DNA from 3 places in the Microbacterium sp. MEC084 genome. Region 3 is predicted to be linked to each of the others. Evidence: riboswitches for the same ligand, from Rfam matches in the RefSeq annotation. Region 3 holds a riboswitch; each other region holds the start of a gene.
The links. A riboswitch is a leader RNA that binds a small molecule or an ion and turns the genes downstream of it on or off. The one in region 3 is predicted to bind thiamine pyrophosphate.

Region 1 (6,020 bases), on a different contig from region 3:
TACGGCGACTTCATCGGCGTCTGGTTCCTGATCGGCTTCTGGGCCGCCGGCTTCTCATCCGTGCTCGGCGTGTGGAACGGCGTCTCGCTGATGTTCGCCGACTTCATGGGCAACGTCACGGGCAAGGGATCGGACCACCCCGACTCCCGCCTGAACGGCAAGTGGTTCAAGGTCTACCTGCTGTGGCTGACCTTCCCGCCGATGCTCATGCTGTTCCTGAACCAGCCGATCTTCCTCGTCCTGCTGTACGGGTTCCTCGGCGCGCTGTTCATGCCGTTCCTCGCGATCACGCTGCTGCCGATCCTGAACACGGATCGCGTCCCGCGCGAGTACCGCAACAAGTGGTACCTGAACGTCGCGCTCGGCATCACGGCGCTGCTGTTCATCGTCCTGGGCGTCTACCAGGCGGTGCAGGCGATCACCAAGGCGTTCGGCGGCTGACGGCCGTCCTCGCCGCGCGGGCCCCGACCTCCCGTCGGGGGCCCGCGTGCGTCGGGGCATGGACGGGGCATGCCTGTCCCCGCGAAGGAGACGCCCGGGCCGGCGCGGGTGCGCGGCCTGAGCCGACCTCAGGACGGGCCGACGATGAAGTTCCACGAGCCGGTCGCGATCGCCACGGCGACCGCGGTGAGGCCGATCCCGGCGCCGGCCGCGAGCAGCAGCCACTCGCGCGCGCCCCACGGCGAGACCCGCGCCCAGGTGCGCTCCGCGTGAGCGCCGAAGCCGCGCGCCTCCATGGACGTCGCGAGCGCCGAGCCGCGCCGGATGGCGAGCACGATCAGCGCGAAGGCCATTCCCAGCACGCGGCGCAGCCGTCCGGTGTCCGCGACCCCGCGCGCGCGGCGCGCGACCTCCAGCTCCCGCCAGTCGTCGACCAGCAGCCCCACCAGGCGCAGGCCGCCCAGCGCGCCGAGGACGAACCGCGCGGGCAGCCGCGCCCGCTGCGCCAGGCCGTCGGCCAGATCCGTCGGATCGACCGTCGCGAACAGCACGACGCTCGGCAGCGCGAGCGCCAGGATGCGCAGGACGGTGGCCGCGGCGAGCGCGAGAGAGCCGTCCGAGATGCGCACGAAGAGCCAGTCCAGGTGCACCGTGCCCGACGTCTCGCCGTAGAGCGCGATGGTCACCCCGGTGAGCGGAGCCGCGATCCACACGGGCGCCGTGCGCGCCCAGAAGCGACGCCATCCGAGACCCGACATCGCCAGCAGCGGCACGGACAGGAGCAGCGCGACGGCCGCCGACACCCAGTCGATCGTGAGCACCAGCGGGGCGGCCATGAGGAGCGCGGCGCCCAGCTTCGCGACCGGGTTGACGCGGGCGAGCGGGCCGGCGGGGACCAGCGGGGTCGGAAGGATCATGTCCCGACCGCGGCCGTGAGGCTGAGGCGGCGCGCGTGCAGCGCCTCGAGCACATCGGCGTCGTGCGTGATCGCGACGACGCCCGCCCCGGGCGCCCCGTCGCGGCCGTCGCGCAGCGACGCGATGATCGCGACCAGCTCGGCCCACGTGCGCGCATCCTGGCCGAACGTCGGCTCGTCGAGCACGACCACCCTCGGACGCGTCGCCAGCATCGCGGCGACGGTCAGCCTCCGCTTCTCGCCGCCGGAGAGCGTGTGGGGGTTGGCCTCGGCGAGATGCGCGAGCCGGAGCCGCTCGAGCAGCTCGTCGACCCGCGCCGCGATCTCGCCCTCGGGCAGGCGCAGGGCGCGGGGACCGACCTCGAGCTCGCGGCGGACGGTGGTGGAGAGCAGCTGGTGATCCGGGGACTGCAGCACGGTCCCGATGCGCGTGAGCAGCTGCCGCGACGACCAGCGGATCGGCGCCTCGCCGATCCCGCCCGCGAGCGCCGGCCCGGCGACGACCCGGCCTCCCGCCGGCGGAAGCAGCCCGGCCAGCGTGCGGCCGAGCGTCGACTTGCCCGCGCCGTTCGGCCCCACGACGCCGAGGACCTCGCCGGCGCGCACGTCCACGTCGAGCGGGCCCGCCACGCGGCGGCCGCGTACGCGCGCGACCTCGAGCGCGCGTCCCGACAGCAGGACCTCGCCGGGCGCCGCGGCCGGCGGCGCCGGGTGGCGCGGCGCGATCCCGGGCACCCAGACGCCGAGCGCGGCGAGCTCGGCGCCCCGGTCGCGCAGCACGTCGGCGACCGGGCCGTCCGCGATCACGCCCGCGTCCCCCGCGCCCAGCACGATGATCCGGTCGACGATCGGCAGCCACACGTCCACGCGATGCTCCACCACGACGAGGGTCGCGCCCGTGCGGTCCAGTACGCGGCCCACGGCGTCACGCACCGCGATCGCGCCCGCGGGATCGAGGTTGGCGGTGGGCTCGTCGAGCAGCAGCAGCCCGGGGCGCATGGCGAGCGCCCCGGCGAGCGCGAGGCGCTGCTTCTGTCCGCCGGACAGCGCGGTCGTGGACCGGTCGAGCGGCACGTCGAGGCCCACGAGGTCCAGCGCCTCGCCGACGCGCGGCCAGATGTCGTGCCGCGGCACCCCGAGGTTCTCGCAGCCGAACGCGACGTCGTCGCCGACGCGGTGCAGGACGGCCTGGGTGTCGGGATCCTGCTGCACCAGCCCGGCGCGACCGCGGACCGCCGCGGGCGGGTGCCCGTCGATCGTCAGGGTGCCGGCGTGCTCGCCCTCGTCGTCGCCGCCCAGCACGCCCGCGAGAGCGTGCAGCAGCGTGGACTTCCCCGAGCCGCTCGCGCCGAGCAGCAGGACGCGTTCGCCCGCGTCGATCCGCAGGTCGATGCCGGAGGCGGCCCACGCGCGGCGGCTGGCGTAGCGCCATCCCCAGCCGCGCGCCTCGACGGCGGCCGGGGACACGGCCCCGGTCGCCGGAGAGGCCGTCACGTCAGACGCGCCTGGCGACCGCGCGCCCGGCCGCGAACCGGTTCAGCGCGCCGGTCGCCGCGAGGCCGCGGACGATCGCCCAGCCGCCGAGCCCCGCGATGACCGCGCCCGACACCGTGGTCGAGGCGATGTACACGGTCGTGAACAGCGCGTCGGCGCCCGCGTACCAGAGGACGCGGTCGTTGATGCCGGCCGCGAGGCCCGCGCCGGCGCCCGCCAGCACCGCGACCGGCAGGCGGAACGACCTGTACAGGAAGATCGCGAGGATGATCTCGGCGCCGAGGCCCTGCACGAGGCCCGACACGATCGTCAGCGCGCCCCACTGGTTGCCGACGAGCGCGGAGATGACCGCGGCGAGCAGCTCGGTGTAGAGCGCGGCGCCCGGCTTGCGGATGACGAGGCCGCCGATCACCCCGGCGATGAGCCAGGGGCCGGTGAGCAGGCCGCCCAGACCGGGCAGCAGCGGCGCGAGCAGCTCGCTCGGGCCGATGTAGGCGACGTTCCAGACGAGGAACACCACGGCGCAGGCCACGGCGATGACGCTGGCGACGACGATGTCGACGACGCGCCAGGTGAAGCGGCGGGTGCCCGGGGTGGCGGGTGCGGACGTGTTCATCTCTCTCCTCCCTGCGCCGGCATGATCCGGATCAGGTTCGACGGTCGAAGCGCGGGTCGCTTCCTCTCAGCCCGGCTCGCCGGACTCCCGTGGTGTGTGAGGGACATTCTAGGGCGATCCGGCGGGTGAGGTTCGCCGCCGGGGCCCGCGATCTCCGGCTGGCTCCCGGCATCCGCGGGTACCGTAGGCGGGTGGCAATCGACGACTCCCCCCACGACGATCTCCGCGAGGATCTCCGCGGCTCGATCGACGATGCGTCCGTCGCCACGGTGCCGGTGGCAGCGACCCCCGTCGCCGAGGCGCCGCGTCGCCCGCGCCGCGCGGTGACGGCGCACGACATCGACCCCCTGCCCGAGACGCCCGTGGTGCCCGAGCAGCCCGCGATCCGTCGCGGCATCGGCTCGCTGTTCGACCAGCGCACCGCCGATGCGCCCGTGACCGAGGCGGCCACGGCCCTGGCGGGCGCCGCGCTGACGGATGCGCCCCCGGCGGATGCTCCGACCGGGGCCGAGGCGCTGGCCGTGCCCGCACCGGAGACCCCGACGTCGCTCGAGGAGGCCGCCGGCGCCGCGGTCGAGGCGCCGCACGCAGCGGTGGCGGACGCGCCCCGCACCGACACCGCCGCTCTGGCCTGGATCGACCCGGCCACCGTCGCCCCCAAGCCCGAGGCGGCCCCCGCGCCGTCGCCCGCGTTCGACCTGGTCCCCACCCGCCGCGAGAGGCGCCCCTCCGTCGCGGCCCCGCTGATCACAGCCGGCGTCCTCGCACTCGGCTACGTGGGCGGCTGCGCCTTCTGGCCGCTCGCGAACGTCGCCCCCGCGGTCTCGGCCGCGACGGTCGACCCGGCGCCCGGTCATCCGCTCGCCGTGACCTGGCCCGCGGACGGCTCCGCCGCCGTCGGCGCCGAGGGCCTCGGCACGGTCCCGGCCTCCAGCGCCGCGCGCGCGCCCATGGCCAGCATCGCCAAGGTCGTGACCGCGCTCATGATCCTCGAGAAGGCGCCGCTCGCGGTGGGCGAGCAGGGGCCGTCCTACGCGTTCGACTACGCCGACAGCCAGGAGTACTGGCAGTACCGCGTGGCGAACGAGTCGGCGCTCGACGTGCCCGTGGACGGCACGCTCACGCAGCGGCAGCTGCTCGAGGGCATCCTGATCGGCTCGGCCAACAACTACGTGGATCGCCTGACGACGGAGCTGTGGGGCTCGAAGGACGCGTTCGCCCTCGCCGTGCCGGAGTGGCTCCAGGCGCACGGCCTGTCGGGCATCACGATGGTCGACCCGAGCGGCATCGACCCGGACAACACGGCGACCCCCGCGTCGCTGGTCACCCTCGCGAGCCTGGCGCTGGCGAACCCCGTGATCGCGGAGATCGTGGCGATGCCCGAGACGGAACTCCCGGGCGCCGGCGTGGTCGAGAACAGCAATCCGCTGATCGGGGACCCCGGCGTCGTCGGCATCAAGACCGGCACCCTGTCCGAGTGGTGGATCGAGTCGTGGAACCTGCTCACGGCCAAGGACGTCACGATCGGCCAGACCACCGTGCGGCTGTACGCCTCGGTGCTCGGCCAGCCCGACGAGGAGACCCGCGCGAGCGTCAGCCGCACGCTGCTCGAGCAGGTGGAGCAGTCCCTGCAGCCCGCCCCGACCGTCGCATCCGGCACCACCGTCGCGAACGTCACGACCGAGTGGGGCGAGCCGGTCGAGGTGGTCACGGGCGACGACGCCGAGGTCGTGCTGTGGGACCGCGGCACCCCCGAGGTCCAGTCGGACTACGAGGTCGAGGTCGGCACCGCGTCGGGCGCGGAGGTCGGCACGCTCACCGCGACTGGGCCGTTCGACTCGGCCACGGTCCCCCTGGTGCTCGAGGGCGACCTCGAGGGCCCCAGCCTGCTCTGGCGGCTCTCGCACCCGCTCGACCTGCTCGGCCTGCAGTAGCGCGCCGCCGCACGCGCCCGACCCCGCCCTGGCGCGAGGAGAAATCCCCGATCCAGGACGAATGCCCATGAGATCGGCCTCGCGCGTGGATTTCTCCTCCGCGGAGGTCGGCGTTCAACGGCGGATGCGGTGCAGCCCCTGCGCGATGGCGGTCACCACGAGGTCCTGCACCGCGGCCCAGTCGTCCATGATCTGCCAATAGCCGATCCGGATGACGTGGTAGCCCATCAGGCGCAGGCGAGCGTCGTGCTCGTTGTCGCGCAGGCGCTGAGCGTCGACGTGATGACCGCCGTCGATCTGGATCACCAGCCGGTCGCCGATGAGGAGATCGACGGGCCGCGCGGCGATGACCACCTGGCGCCGGATCGGCAGCCCCAGCCGGAGGAGGCGCAGGCGCGAGAACACGATCGACTCGGTGCCCTCATCCGCGAGCGGCCGCGCATCCGCGAGCAGCCGTCGGGCGTCGGGCGGCAGCGGCAGGCCGCGCAGCACGTCGAGGTCGACGAGGTGCCTCCGGATGGCCGCCTCCCACGCCGCAAGGCCGGCCTCGTAGGGCTGGCACGTCGCGAGGATCACCAGCGCGTTGATCAGCGAATCCTCGAGAGCGTCGGGGTCGCGC
Region 2 (6,020 bases), on a different contig from region 3:
GCCAGCGCGCGGGCCTGGCGCAGCGCGGCGGGCCAGTCCCCCGCCACGTCCTCGCCGACCAGCACGGCCAGCTCGGGAAGGTTCGGCGTCACGACGTCGGCCCGGGCGATGAGGTCGTGGAGCGCGTGCTCCGCGTCGTCGTAGATCAGGCGGTCGCCGCTCGTGGCGATCATGACGGGGTCGACGACCACGGCGGGCCGCTCGGCGAGCGCGTCGAGCCACCCGACCACCTCGGCGATCACCGCGGCGCCGCCGATCATCCCCGTCTTGACCGCGTCGATCCGGATGTCGGACGCCACCGCGTCGAGCTGGTCGCGCACGAACCCCGGCGGCGGGACGTGCACGCCGCTGACGGCGCGCGTGCTCTGCGCCGTCAGGGCGGTGAGAGCGGCCATGCCGTAGCCTCCGCTCGCCAGGATGGACTTCAGATCCGCCTGCACGCCCGCCCCGCCCGAGGGATCGGAGCCCGCGATCGAGAGCACGTTCGGGATGCGGGTCGACGCCTCGCGCCCGCGCATCAGGCGACCTCCGCCCACTCGTTCCGCAGCGACCGCGCGGCGTGGGCGGGGTCCTCGGCGGCGCACACGGCGCGCACGACGGCCAGCCCGGCCGCCCCGGCGCGCCGCGCCTCAGCGGCGTCGCCGTGCCCGACGCCGCCGATCGCCACACAGGGCAGGCCCGCGACCGCCGCGAACTCGGCGAACCCGCGCCAGCCCAGCGGCTCGGGGTGGTCGGGCTTGGTCGGCGTCGCGCGGATCGCACCGACGCCGAGGTAGTCGGCCGTGCCGGCGGGGAGCGCGCGCAGCGCCGCGAGCTCATGCGGGCGGCTCGCGCTCAGGCCCACGATCGCGCCCTCGCCGAGCAGCGCGCGCACGCGGTCGACGGGCAGATCGCTCTGGCCCACGTGCACGCCGTCGACCCGGGCGCCAGCCGCCCGCGCGGCGAGCACGACATCCACCCGGTCGTCCACCACGAGCGCGGCCCGCCCGGCCACCGCCTCGGCGGAGCGCTCGACGACGTCGAGCAGCTCCGCTCCCCCGAGCTCCTTGCCGCGCACCTGCACGATCGTCGCGCCGCCGTCGACCGCCCGGCGCACGACGTCCGCGACGGCCGCCAGATCGCGCCCGGCTCGGGAGAGGATCGTGGCGACGTCGGCGACGACGTACGTGCACAGGTCGAGCGCGCGGCTCACGCTCCGGCTCCGGCTCCGGCGAGGAGCGGCTCGCGGGCCGCGAGGGCGGCGGGCTCGACCGTGGCCAGCGCATCCAGCAGCGCGACCGCGAAGCCGCCCGGGGCCGGCGCGACGGCGGCCGCGCGCTCCGCGGCCTCCGCGTAGAGCACGTGCGCGGCGACCGCCCCCGCGAAGGCGTCGCCGCCGGCGGCCGCGACGGCCGCGCCCACGATCGCGCCGAGCGCGCATCCGGCGCCCGTGACCCGGGTGAGGAGCGGATCGCCGCCGTGGACCCGGACGACCCGGCCGCCGTCCGCGATCAGGTCCACGGGTCCGGACACGGCGACGACCGCGCCGGTGCTCCGCGCCAGCTCGCGCGCGATTCCCGCCGTCTGCTCGACGTCGTCGGCGGCGTCGACGCCGCGGCCGCGTCCGCCCGCGCCGGCGAGCGCGAGGATCTCGGACGCGTTCCCGCGGATGACCGCCGGGCCGTCGGCGAGCAGCTCGCGCGCGAAGTCCGTGCGCAGGGACAGCGCGCCCACGCCGACGGGGTCGAGCACCCACGGCGTGCCCGCGGCTCCGGCGGCCGCGACCGCCTCGCGCATGGCCTCGCGCTGCTCGGCGCGCGGCGTGCCCAGGTTCACCAGCAGCGCCGACGCGACGCGCGCGCACTCGCGCGCCTCGCCCGGGACGTCCGCCATGACCGGCGACGCCCCCGCGGCCAGCAGCGCGTTGGCGGTGAAGTTCACCACCACGGAGTTGGTGATGCACTGCACCAGCGGTGCGTCCTCGCGCAGCCGTGCCAGCACGGCTCCCGCATCCGGACCGGACGACAGATACACGTCACTCATCAGCGACATCCCTCCGCTCGTACTAACGAGATCAGGTCGATACGGGTGTGATCTCAGTCCCCCGGTGGGGACACCCCGTGCCACTGCGAGCGATCCTATCCGGGTTGCGCCTCCCGGGCGGGCGACCTCGACCGCATAGGCTCGAGGGGTGAGCAGGACGTCGGATGCGCAGGATCAGGAGCGGGGCGCGACCGCCTCGGGCGACGAGATCCGGGTGGCCGTGTCGACCGTGATCTTCTCGCTGCGCCCCGACCCGGACTCGGACCGGCTGATGATCCCGCTCGTGCGGCGCACGCGCGACCCCTTCGAGGGCATGTGGGCCCTGCCCGGCGGCTGGCTGGACGTGGACGAGGGCCTCGGCGAGGCCGCCTCGCGCACGCTCGAGGAGACCACGGCGCTCACGCCCAGCTACCTGGAGCAGCTGTACACGTTCGGCGACGTCGACCGGTCGCCGACGCGCGTCGTCTCGGTCGTGTACTGGGCGCTGCTGCGCTCCGACCTCGTGGACGCGCAGCGCTCGGTCGTCGGCGCGCCCGAGAACGTCGAGTGGTTCGACGTCGACCACCTGCCGGCGCTCGCGTTCGACCACAACCGGATCGCCGAGTACGCGCTGTGGCGCCTGCGGAACAAGGTGGGCTACAGCCGCATCGCCGCGGGCCTGCTGCCCGACGAGTTCACGCTCACAGAGCTGCGCGAGGTGTACGAGTCCGTGCTCGGCCGCCGGCTCGACCCCTCCAACTTCCGCCGCCTGCTCGAGGGCTCCGAGGCGCTCGTGCCCACCGAGTCCTTCCGCACCGGCAAGCACCGCCCCGCCCGCCTCTACCGCTACAACGCGGAAGCTGAGTCTTTCTAGAAGCGCCTCGCACGCTCGCTTTGCTCGCACGACCGTAGATGCAGGGAGTTGCTGCCGACCCTCACCCCCGGTCGTTGAGCGACGAGCGCCAGCGAGGAGTCGAAACGACGCCGAACCTCCCCAGCCGGCCGGGACGATCCGGCCACGTTTCGACTTCGGCGCTGGCGCGCCTCCGCTCAACGACCACGGGTTGGCCATCGACCGCCGTGCGAGCGAAGCGAGTCGAAACCGCGGCTCCACGCCGGGGCGTGAGCGGAAAGTGATCGAAATTGCGGTTCTGGTCAATGTGACCTAATCTGGGCGCGACAGTAAGTGTCGTTCCGACCAGAAGGCGAGGGCTCACATGGCCGCCTCTCCCCTGACCCTCGCACCGCGCCGCGCCGTCGATGCGTCCGTCGACCACGGCATCCAGGCGATCGTGGCCGGCACGGCCACGGGCAGCACGTGCTCGACGGACCTCGCGGCCACGCCCTGGACGTTCGACACTGTCCCCGGCTACGGTCCCGGCGCCTCGATGGGCGACGTGATCCCCACCGGGTCGCCGCGCCAGGGCGAGCTGCCCGCCGAGTATCGCGAGGCGTCCGAGGACGAGCTGCACGCCCGGATCCGCGCCGCGAAGGAGACCCTCGGCGACCGCGTCGTGGTGCTCGGCCACTTCTACCAGCGCGACGAGGTCGTGCGGCACGCCGACTACGTGGGCGACTCGTTCCAGCTCGCGAACGCCGCCAAGGCCCACCCCGAGGCCGAGGCGATCGTGTTCTGCGGCGTGCACTTCATGGCCGAGACCGCCGACCTGCTGTCGGGCCCGGGGCAGGCGGTCATCCTGCCGAACCTGGCGGCGGGCTGCTCGATGGCGGACATGGCCGACATCGACCAGGTCGAGGAGTGCTGGGAGCAGCTGGAGGACGTCTACGGCCCGCTCGACGAGCCCGACGCCGACGGCTTCCTGCCGGTGATCCCGGTCACCTACATGAACTCCTCGGCGGCGATCAAGGGCTTCGTGGGCCGCCACGGCGGCATCGTCTGCACATCGTCCAACGCGCGCACCGTGCTGGAGTGGGCGTTCGCGCGCGGGCGCCGCGTGCTGTTCTTCCCCGACCAGCACCTGGGACGCAACACCGCGAAGGCCATGGGCGTCCCGCTCGAGCGGATGCCGATGTGGAACCCCCATCGCCCGCTCGGCGGCTCGTCCGAGCAGGACCTGCGCGATGCGCGCGTGATCCTGTGGCACGGCTTCTGCTCGGTGCACCGGCGGTTCACGGTCGACCAGATCGACAGGGCGCGCGCCGAGCACCCCGGCGTGCGCGTCATCGTGCACCCCGAGTGTCCGATGCCCGTCGTCGACGCGGCCGACGAGGCCGGCTCGACCGACGTCATCCGGCGCGCGATCGAGAGCGCGACCGCGCCCACGACGTTCGCGATCGGCACCGAGATCAACCTGGTCCAGCGCCTCGCGGCGCAGCACCCGCAGCACACGATCTTCTGCCTCGACCCCGTGGTGTGCCCCTGCTCCACGATGTACCGGATCCACCCGGGCTATCTCGCGTGGACGCTCGAGGAGCTCGTGGCCGGCCGCGTCGTGAACCGGATCACGGTGGCGGACGAGGTCGCGGCGCCCGCGCGGGTCGCGCTGGAGCGGATGCTCGCCGCGAAGCCCGCGTCCGCGACGCCCGCCCGGACGGCCTGACATGACGCGCGCGCTGATCGTCGGCAGCGGGATCGCCGGCCTGTTCTGCGCGGTCCACGCCGCGCATCGGGGCGTCGACGTCACGCTCGTCACCAAGGGCTCCGCGGATCAGGGCTCCACGCGGCACGCCCAGGGCGGCATCGCGGGCGTCGTGATGCCCGAGGACCGCCTCGAGGACCACGTCGCCGACACGCTCGCGGCGGGCGCGGGCCTGTGCGACGAGGACGCCGTGCGCGTGCTCGTCGAGGAGGGCCCGGAGCGGATCGGCGAGCTCGCCCGCTGCGGCGTCGAGTTCGACCGCGACGCCTCCGGTCGCCTGCAGCACGGCCTGGAGGCCGCCCACTCGTTCCCGCGCATCCTGCACGCCGGCGGCGACGCCACGGGCCTCGCGATCGAGACGGCGCTGCTGCGCACCGCGCGCCGGATGGGCATCCGCATCGTCGAGCACGCGTTCCTGCTCGACCTCGTGATCGGGCGCACGGGCGCCGTGACGGGCGCGCGCGTCCGCATCGACGGCCGCGACGCGGTGCTGTCCGCCGACGCCGTGGTGCTGGCCACGGGAGGCGCGGGCATGCTGTACGCCCGCACCACCAACCCGGCCGTCGCCACGGGGGACGGCATCGCCGCGGCCCTGCGCGCGGGCGCCGCCGTGGCCGACCTGGAGTTCGTGCAGTTCCACCCGACCGTGCTGATCGCCGACGGGCCGGCCCCCGGCGATCCGTTCCTGATCTCGGAGGCCGTGCGCGGCGAGGGCGCGGTGCTGATCGACGACGACGGGCGGCGCTTCGCGTTCGATGCGCATCCGGACGGCGAGCTCGCGCCGCGCGACGTCGTCGCCCGCGCGATCGCAAACCGGATGGCGGCGCAGGGCGGCCGTCCCGTGCGCCTGGACGCCACGGCGCTCGGCGCCGACCTGCTGCGCACCCGCTTCCCCTCGATCGATGCGGCCGTGCGGGCGCGCGGCCTCGACTGGGCGTCCGAACCCATTCCGGTGACGCCCGCGGCGCACTATCTCATGGGCGGCGTGCGCACGGACCTGGAGGGTCGCACGACGCTCCGGGGGCTCTACGCGGTCGGCGAGACCGCGCGCACCGGCGTCCACGGCGCGAACCGCCTCGCGTCCAATTCGCTGCTGGAGGGCGCCGTGTTCGGGGCGCGCGCCGCGATCGCGATCGACGAGCGCGGCCGGCGGCGGTCCGGCTGGCCGGGCCCCGAGCCGACGGCGGCCGCCGCCGAACCGGTCGCCGCGGCCGCCGATGCGCCGCCGTTCACGCGCGCCGCCCTGCGCGCGCTGATGTGGGAGCACGTCGGTCTGGTCCGCGACGCGGCGGGGGTGGCGCGCGCGGGCGCGGTCGTGGCGGCGTGGCGCCGCGACGCCACGACCCCGCGCACGGTCGCCGAGCATGAGGACGCCGGCATGCTTCTCGTGGCCGCGGCGACCATCGCCGCGGCGAGCGC
Region 3 (6,020 bases):
CAGCAGCTCGCTGCGCCGCGCGAGCGGGCTCCAGCTCTCGGTGCGGATGCCGTGCTCGGCGTGGAACGCGCGCAACGCGGTCTGCGGGAAGTACGGGTGCAGCTCGACCTGGTTCACGGCCGGGACGACGCCGGTCTCGTCGATCAGGCGCTGCAGCATCTCCTCGGTGAAGTTCGAGACGCCGACCGAGCGCACGAGCCCCTCGTCGCGCAGCGCGATCATGCCCTTGAACGTGTCGACGTACTTGTCGACGCTCGGGTTGGGCCAGTGGATGAGCAGCAGGTCGATGCGGCCGAGGCCGATCGTGGCGTTGGACTCGCGGCCGCTCGCGATCGCCTCGTCGTAGCCGTGGTGGCGGCCGGGGATCTTCGTGGTGACGACGATCTCGTCGCGGTCGATCCCGCTGCGGCGCACGGCCTCGCCGACCTCGTGCTCGTTGCCGTAGTTGACCGCGGTGTCCAGCACGCGGTAGCCGGTCTGGATGCCGGCCTCGATGGCCGCGATGCCCTCCTCCCCGGTCAGCTTGTAGGTGCCGAGGCCGAGCTCGGCGAACGCGGTGCCGTCGTTGAGCGTGATCCGGGGGATGTCGATGGTCGCCATGCCCCGAGCCTAACGGCGGCGAGGGGCCGCGGGCCCAGGTCGGCGACCAGCCAGCGCGCGATCGCGGTGTGGCCCGCGTCGGCGCCCTGACCCCCGTCGATCTCGGCGACCCAGTCCTCCCAGCCGCGGCCGGTGTTCGTGCGGACCGTGGCGTCGTCCACCAGCGGCTGGTGGACCCATTCGGTGCTCATGCGCACGAGCCTACTGAGCGGGCGCCGGCGCCCCGCGGACCGCCAGGATCGCGTCGAGCAGCGCGTCGGCGACCTCGCGCTTGCTGCCGCTCGCGGTCGCGACGGGCGCGTCGTCCGGGCCGATGACCGTGACCGTGTTGTCGGCGCGCTCGAAGCCCGCCTCCCAGCCGACCTCGTTGACCGCGAGCAGGTCGGCGCCCTTGCGGCGGCGCTTGCGGATGCCGCGCTCGAGCACGGTCTCGTCGGCGGTCGGCATCTCGGCCGCGAAGCCCACGACGGTCTGGCCCGGACGGCGCGCGGCCGCGAGCCCGCTGAGGATGTCGGCGTTCTCGACCAGCTCGAGCGTGGGCTTGCCGTCCTCCTTGGCCAGCTTGTGGTCGGCCACGTCGGCGACGCGATAGTCGGCCACCGCGGCGGTCATCACGATCACGTCCGCGTCGCCGGCGAGGGCGGTCATCCGCTCCCCCAGCTCGGCGGCCGTGCCGGCCCGCTCGATCCGGATGCCCGGATGCGCGACCGCGGGCGCCGCGACCGACTCGTCGACGTGCGCGGCGACCAGCGTGACCTCGGCGCCGCGATCCGCGGCGGCGAGCGCGATGGCGACACCCTGCCGGCCGCTCGACCGGTTGCCGAGGAAGCGGACGGGATCGATGGGCTCGCGCGTGCCGCCCGTCGAGACCACGAAGCGCAGGCCCGCGAGATCGCGCCGCGACTGCAGGATCCGGCCGATCTCGGCGTGGATGGCCTCGGGCTCGCTCATCCGGCCGGGGCCGACGTCGTCGCCCGTCAGCTGCCCGCTGTCGGGACCGATCATCCGGATGCCGCGCGCGGCGAGCGTCGCGATGTTCGCCTGCGTGGCCGCGTGCTGCCACATCTCGGTGTGCATCGCGGGAGCGATCAGCACGGGCGCGCGCGTGGCGAGCAGCGTCGTGCCGAGCAGGTCGCCCGCCAGGCCCGCGGCCATCTTCGCGATCGTGTTCGCCGAGGCAGGGGCGACGACCACGAGGTCGGCGTTCTGGCCGAGCGCGACGTGCCGCACCTGCGCCACGTCGTCGTGCACCGACGTCGTCACGGGGTGGCGGCTGATCGCCTCCCAGGTCGGCTGACCGACGAAGCGCAGCGCGTCGTCGGTCGGCACGACGTGCACCTCGTGCCCGTCCTTCACCAGCAGCCGCACGAGCTGCACGGTCTTGTACGCGGCGATGCCGCCGGTCACGCCCACGACGATGTTCACGCCTTCATTGTGGCTCACGCCCCTCGACGCCCCGCGGCATCACCCTGTGGTCGTCGAGCGGAGCGAAGCGGAGTCGAACGGGCTGAGCGAGCGCGGCGAGTCGAAGCCGAGGCCCGCGCGGGACCCGAGAATGGGATCCATGTGCACCGTGATCGTCCGCGTCCCGGAGTCCTCGGCGGAGCCCGTGCGCCTGCTCGCGGTGCGGGACGAGGATCCGAACCGGCCGTGGAACCCGCTCGGCGCGTGGTGGCCGGACCGGCCCGGGCTCGTGGGCGTGCAGGACCGGCTCGCGGGCGGCGCCTGGCTCGCCGCCGAGGGCGGCCGGCTGGCGGTGCTCCTGAACCGGGCGGGGTACCCCGAGGGACTGGATGCCGCCGAGCTCGAGTCGCGCGGCGGGATCGTGCTGGCCTCGGTCGCCGGGTCGTCGCCCGAGGGCGCGCCGCGCACGCTCGGGTTCAACCTGGTCGAGGTCGACGGCGCCGAGGTGCGGGTGACGTCCTGGGACGGCGCCGAGCTGCGCCGCGAGACCCTCGCCCCGGGCACGCACATGCTGGCGCACGACGGCGTCGACGACCCCGCGACCCCGCGCATCGCGGCGTGGCATGAGGCCTTCGAGCAGGCCCCGACCGACGGGGACGCCGCCTGGTGGCGCCCGTGGCTCGACGTGCTGGGCCGCACGGCCGAGCTGCCGCCGACCGATGACCGCGCGATCGTGCGCGACAACCATCCGCACGGCTACCCGACCGTGTCGCTGCTCGCGTGCGTCGCGTCGATCCAGGACGGCCGCGCGGATGTGCGCTACGCGCCGCTGGACCGTCCCGGCCTCTGGAACCCGCTCGCCTTCGACTGAGCCGCGGCCCGATTTGCGCCGACTCCCGGCGCTCGTGATACACATGTCCTGACCACACGGGGGCCTCGGAAGAGGCTGAGACCGGGCTGACACCGCCCGAGACCGTCGAACCTGATCCGGCTCGTACCGGCGTAGGAAGTGAGGACAGCCCATGGTGGCGCGCACTCTCCCGACATCCATCCCTCCCGTCGATCCCGCCGCTCCCGGCGACGCATCCGCTGAAGAGCACGGGACCGAACAGCACCCCTCCCACTCGCTCGCGTGGGTCGAGGACGCCGCGCACGGCATCCGCGTCCCCGTGACCGAGATCGCGCTCGAGGACTCACCCGACGGCACGCCCAACCCGCCGCTGCGCGTGTACCGCACGGCAGGTCCCGGCAGCGTGCCCGAGCGCGGCCTGCCGCCGCAGCGTGCCGAGTGGATCGCCGCGCGCGACGACACCGAGCCGTACGAGGCGCGCGGGCACCGGCTGAGCGACGACGGCCGCGCGGCGGTGCGCCGCGGCGCGCCCTCGCAGCGCTGGGCGGGCGCGAAGCCCGAGCCGCGCCGTGCCAAGCCGGGCCGCACCGTGACGCAGATGCACTACGCCCGCCGCGGGATCATCACCCCCGAGATGCGGTACGTGGCGCTGCGCGAGCAGTGCGACGTCGAGCTCGTGCGCAGCGAGGTCGCGGCCGGGCGGGCGATCATCCCCAGCAACATCAACCACCCCGAGTCCGAGCCGATGATCATCGGCAAGGCCTTCCTCGTGAAGATCAACGCGAACATCGGCAACTCGGCCGTGACGAGCTCGATCGCCGAGGAGGTGTCGAAGCTGCAGTGGGCGACCAAGTGGGGCGCCGACACGCTCATGGACCTGTCGACCGGCAACGACATCCACACGACGCGCGAGTGGATCATCCGGAACTCGCCGATCCCGATCGGGACGGTTCCGATCTACCAGGCGCTCGAGAAGGTCGACGGCGACGCGAGCGCGCTGACGTGGGAGATCTACCGCGACACCGTGATCGAGCAGTGCGAGCAGGGCGTCGACTACATGACCGTGCACGCCGGCGTGCTGCTGCGCTACGTGCCGCTGACGGCCGACCGCGTGACGGGCATCGTGTCGCGCGGCGGATCGATCATGGCCGGATGGTGCCTGGCGCACCACCGCGAGAACTTCCTGTACGAGCACTTCGACGAGCTGTGCGAGATCTTCGCGCAGTACGACGTCGCGTTCTCGCTGGGCGACGGCCTGCGCCCCGGATCGATCGCGGACGCGAACGACGCCGCCCAGTTCGCCGAGCTCGACACGCTCGCGGAGCTGACCCGCCGCGCGTGGGCGCACGACGTGCAGGTCATGGTCGAGGGACCCGGCCACGTGCCGCTGCACCTCGTGCGCGAGAACGTCGAGCGCCAGCAGGAGCTGTGCGACGGCGCCCCGTTCTACACGCTGGGCCCGCTGGTCACCGACATCGCGCCCGGCTACGACCACATCACGTCGGCGATCGGCGCGACCGAGATCGCCCGCTACGGCACCGCCATGCTCTGCTACGTCACCCCGAAGGAGCACCTCGGCCTGCCCGACCGCGACGACGTCAAGACCGGCGTGATCACCTACAAGATCGCGGCGCACGCCGCCGACCTCGCCAAGGGCCACCCGGGCGCGATCGCGCGCGACGACGCGCTGTCGAAGGCGCGGTTCGAGTTCCGCTGGCGCGACCAGTTCGCGCTCGGCCTCGACCCGGTCACGGCGCAGGAGTTCCACGACGAGACACTGCCGGCCGAGCCCGCCAAGACCGCGCACTTCTGCTCGATGTGCGGCCCGAAGTTCTGCTCGATGCGCATCTCGCAGGACATCCGCGACACGTACGGAGACGCCGCGGCGCAGGCCGCGGTCGCGGGCATGGCCGAGAAGAGCGCCGAGTTCGCCGCCTCCGGCGGACAGGTCTACCTTCCGGCTCCCGCGCTGCGTGCGGAGGCGGCCCGATGAGGGCGGCCGGTGCCGTCGCGCTGGCGGCGCTCGCGCTCACCCTGGCCGGATGCGCCGCGGCGCCCGCGGCGGGCGATGCCGCAGCCGGGCGGGGCGAGCCGGTGGTCGTGCGGGTCAACGACCCGGGCAACCAGGGCCCGCTGGCGGTCGCGAAGAAGACCGGCGAGCTCGCCGAGGCGTTCGCGGAGGTCGGCGCCGAGCTCGAGTGGGTCGACGGCGAGTACGCGTTCACGGCCAACGTGCCGCTGTTCAACGCGGGGCAGCTGGATGTCGCGAACGCCGCATTCGCGCCGATCGCTGGCGCGACCGCCAAGGGCCTGCCCGTGAAGATCGTGTCGGTGCAGCGCCGCGAGGTGCTGACCGAGAACGCGGGCATCGTGGCGGCCCCCGGATCCGGCATCGAGACGATCGAGGACCTGGTGGGCCGCCGTGTCGCCGTCAACGCCGGCGGCAAGGGCGAGTACCTGCTGCTCGACGCGCTCGAGCAGGTGGGGATCCCGTTCGACGCGGTGGAGCGCGTCGCGCTGCAGCCGTCGGACGGCGTCGCGGCGTTCGCGTCCGGGCAGATCGACGCGTGGAGCACGTTCAGCGACTACTTCGCGCAGGCGGCCCGCACCGGCACGGTGCTCGCGACCGAGCGCTCGCTCGACGCGGTCGACGACAACGTGTACGCGTTCCGGTCCGAGCTGATCGACGCGCATCCCGAGATCGGCGTCGCGTTCGTCGAGACGCTGCAGGAGCTGCTCGACCGCCAGCACGAGGACCCCGAGGCCTTCCTCAACGTGTTCGAGAAGACCGGCCCCACCGCGCTCGTAGGCGACGCGTACGACAACGAGCTGCGCGAGCTGCAGGGGCGCTACGAGGTGCACGTCCCCGGGCCGGCCGACGCCGAGCGGCTCCAGCGCGTGCTGGACCTGTTCCGCCGGGCGGGGGTCATCCAGACCGACCTCGACCCGTGGGACCTGCTGGCCGACCTCGACGGCTGACCCGCGATGACGACGCTCGTCGCTCCGCGCCCGCTCGCCGCCGCCGCGCCGGCACGGTCCGGGTGGCGCCCCGTGCGCCGCGCGGCCGTGCCGGTGGGCCTGGTGGCGGCGTGGGCGCTCGTGTCGGCGGCAGGATGGGCGCCCGCCGCCGTGCTCCCCGGCCCCGCCGCGGTGGTCGCCGCCGCGG

Region 1: linked by a shared signal. The riboswitch ahead of B5M43_RS09395 (ECF transporter S component) and the one ahead of thiC (phosphomethylpyrimidine synthase ThiC) in region 3 are both predicted to bind thiamine pyrophosphate.
Region 2: linked by a shared signal. The riboswitch ahead of thiM (hydroxyethylthiazole kinase) and the one ahead of thiC (phosphomethylpyrimidine synthase ThiC) in region 3 are both predicted to bind thiamine pyrophosphate.

What each region holds. Positions count from the first base shown of each region.
Region 1 is NZ_MYFP02000009.1:41,410-47,429, forward strand. Features, by position in the region: gene B5M43_RS09380 (Nramp family divalent metal transporter) at 1-441, shown strand, start outside; gene B5M43_RS09385 (energy-coupling factor transporter transmembrane protein EcfT) at 570-1,358, opposite strand; gene B5M43_RS09390 (ABC transporter ATP-binding protein) at 1,355-2,851, opposite strand; gene B5M43_RS09395 (ECF transporter S component) at 2,853-3,467, opposite strand; TPP riboswitch at 3,459-3,568, opposite strand; gene B5M43_RS15345 (D-alanyl-D-alanine carboxypeptidase family protein) at 3,659-5,401, shown strand; gene B5M43_RS09405 (endonuclease domain-containing protein) at 5,516-6,020, opposite strand, start outside.
Region 2 is NZ_MYFP02000001.1:398,659-404,678, forward strand. Features, by position in the region: gene thiD (bifunctional hydroxymethylpyrimidine kinase/phosphomethylpyrimidine kinase) at 1-518, opposite strand, end outside; gene thiE (thiamine phosphate synthase) at 518-1,192, opposite strand; gene thiM (hydroxyethylthiazole kinase) at 1,189-2,022, opposite strand; TPP riboswitch at 2,014-2,110, opposite strand; gene B5M43_RS01940 (NUDIX domain-containing protein) at 2,243-2,875, shown strand; gene nadA (quinolinate synthase NadA) at 3,219-4,562, shown strand; gene nadB (L-aspartate oxidase) at 4,564-6,020, shown strand, end outside.
Region 3 is NZ_MYFP02000020.1:17,650-23,669, forward strand. Features, by position in the region: gene B5M43_RS12955 (aldo/keto reductase) at 1-600, opposite strand, end outside; gene coaBC (bifunctional phosphopantothenoylcysteine decarboxylase/phosphopantothenate--cysteine ligase CoaBC) at 802-2,025, opposite strand; gene B5M43_RS12965 (NRDE family protein) at 2,165-2,875, shown strand; TPP riboswitch at 2,922-3,030, shown strand; gene thiC (phosphomethylpyrimidine synthase ThiC) at 3,027-4,847, shown strand; gene B5M43_RS12975 (ABC transporter substrate-binding protein) at 4,844-5,833, shown strand; gene B5M43_RS12980 (ABC transporter permease subunit) at 5,840-6,020, shown strand, end outside.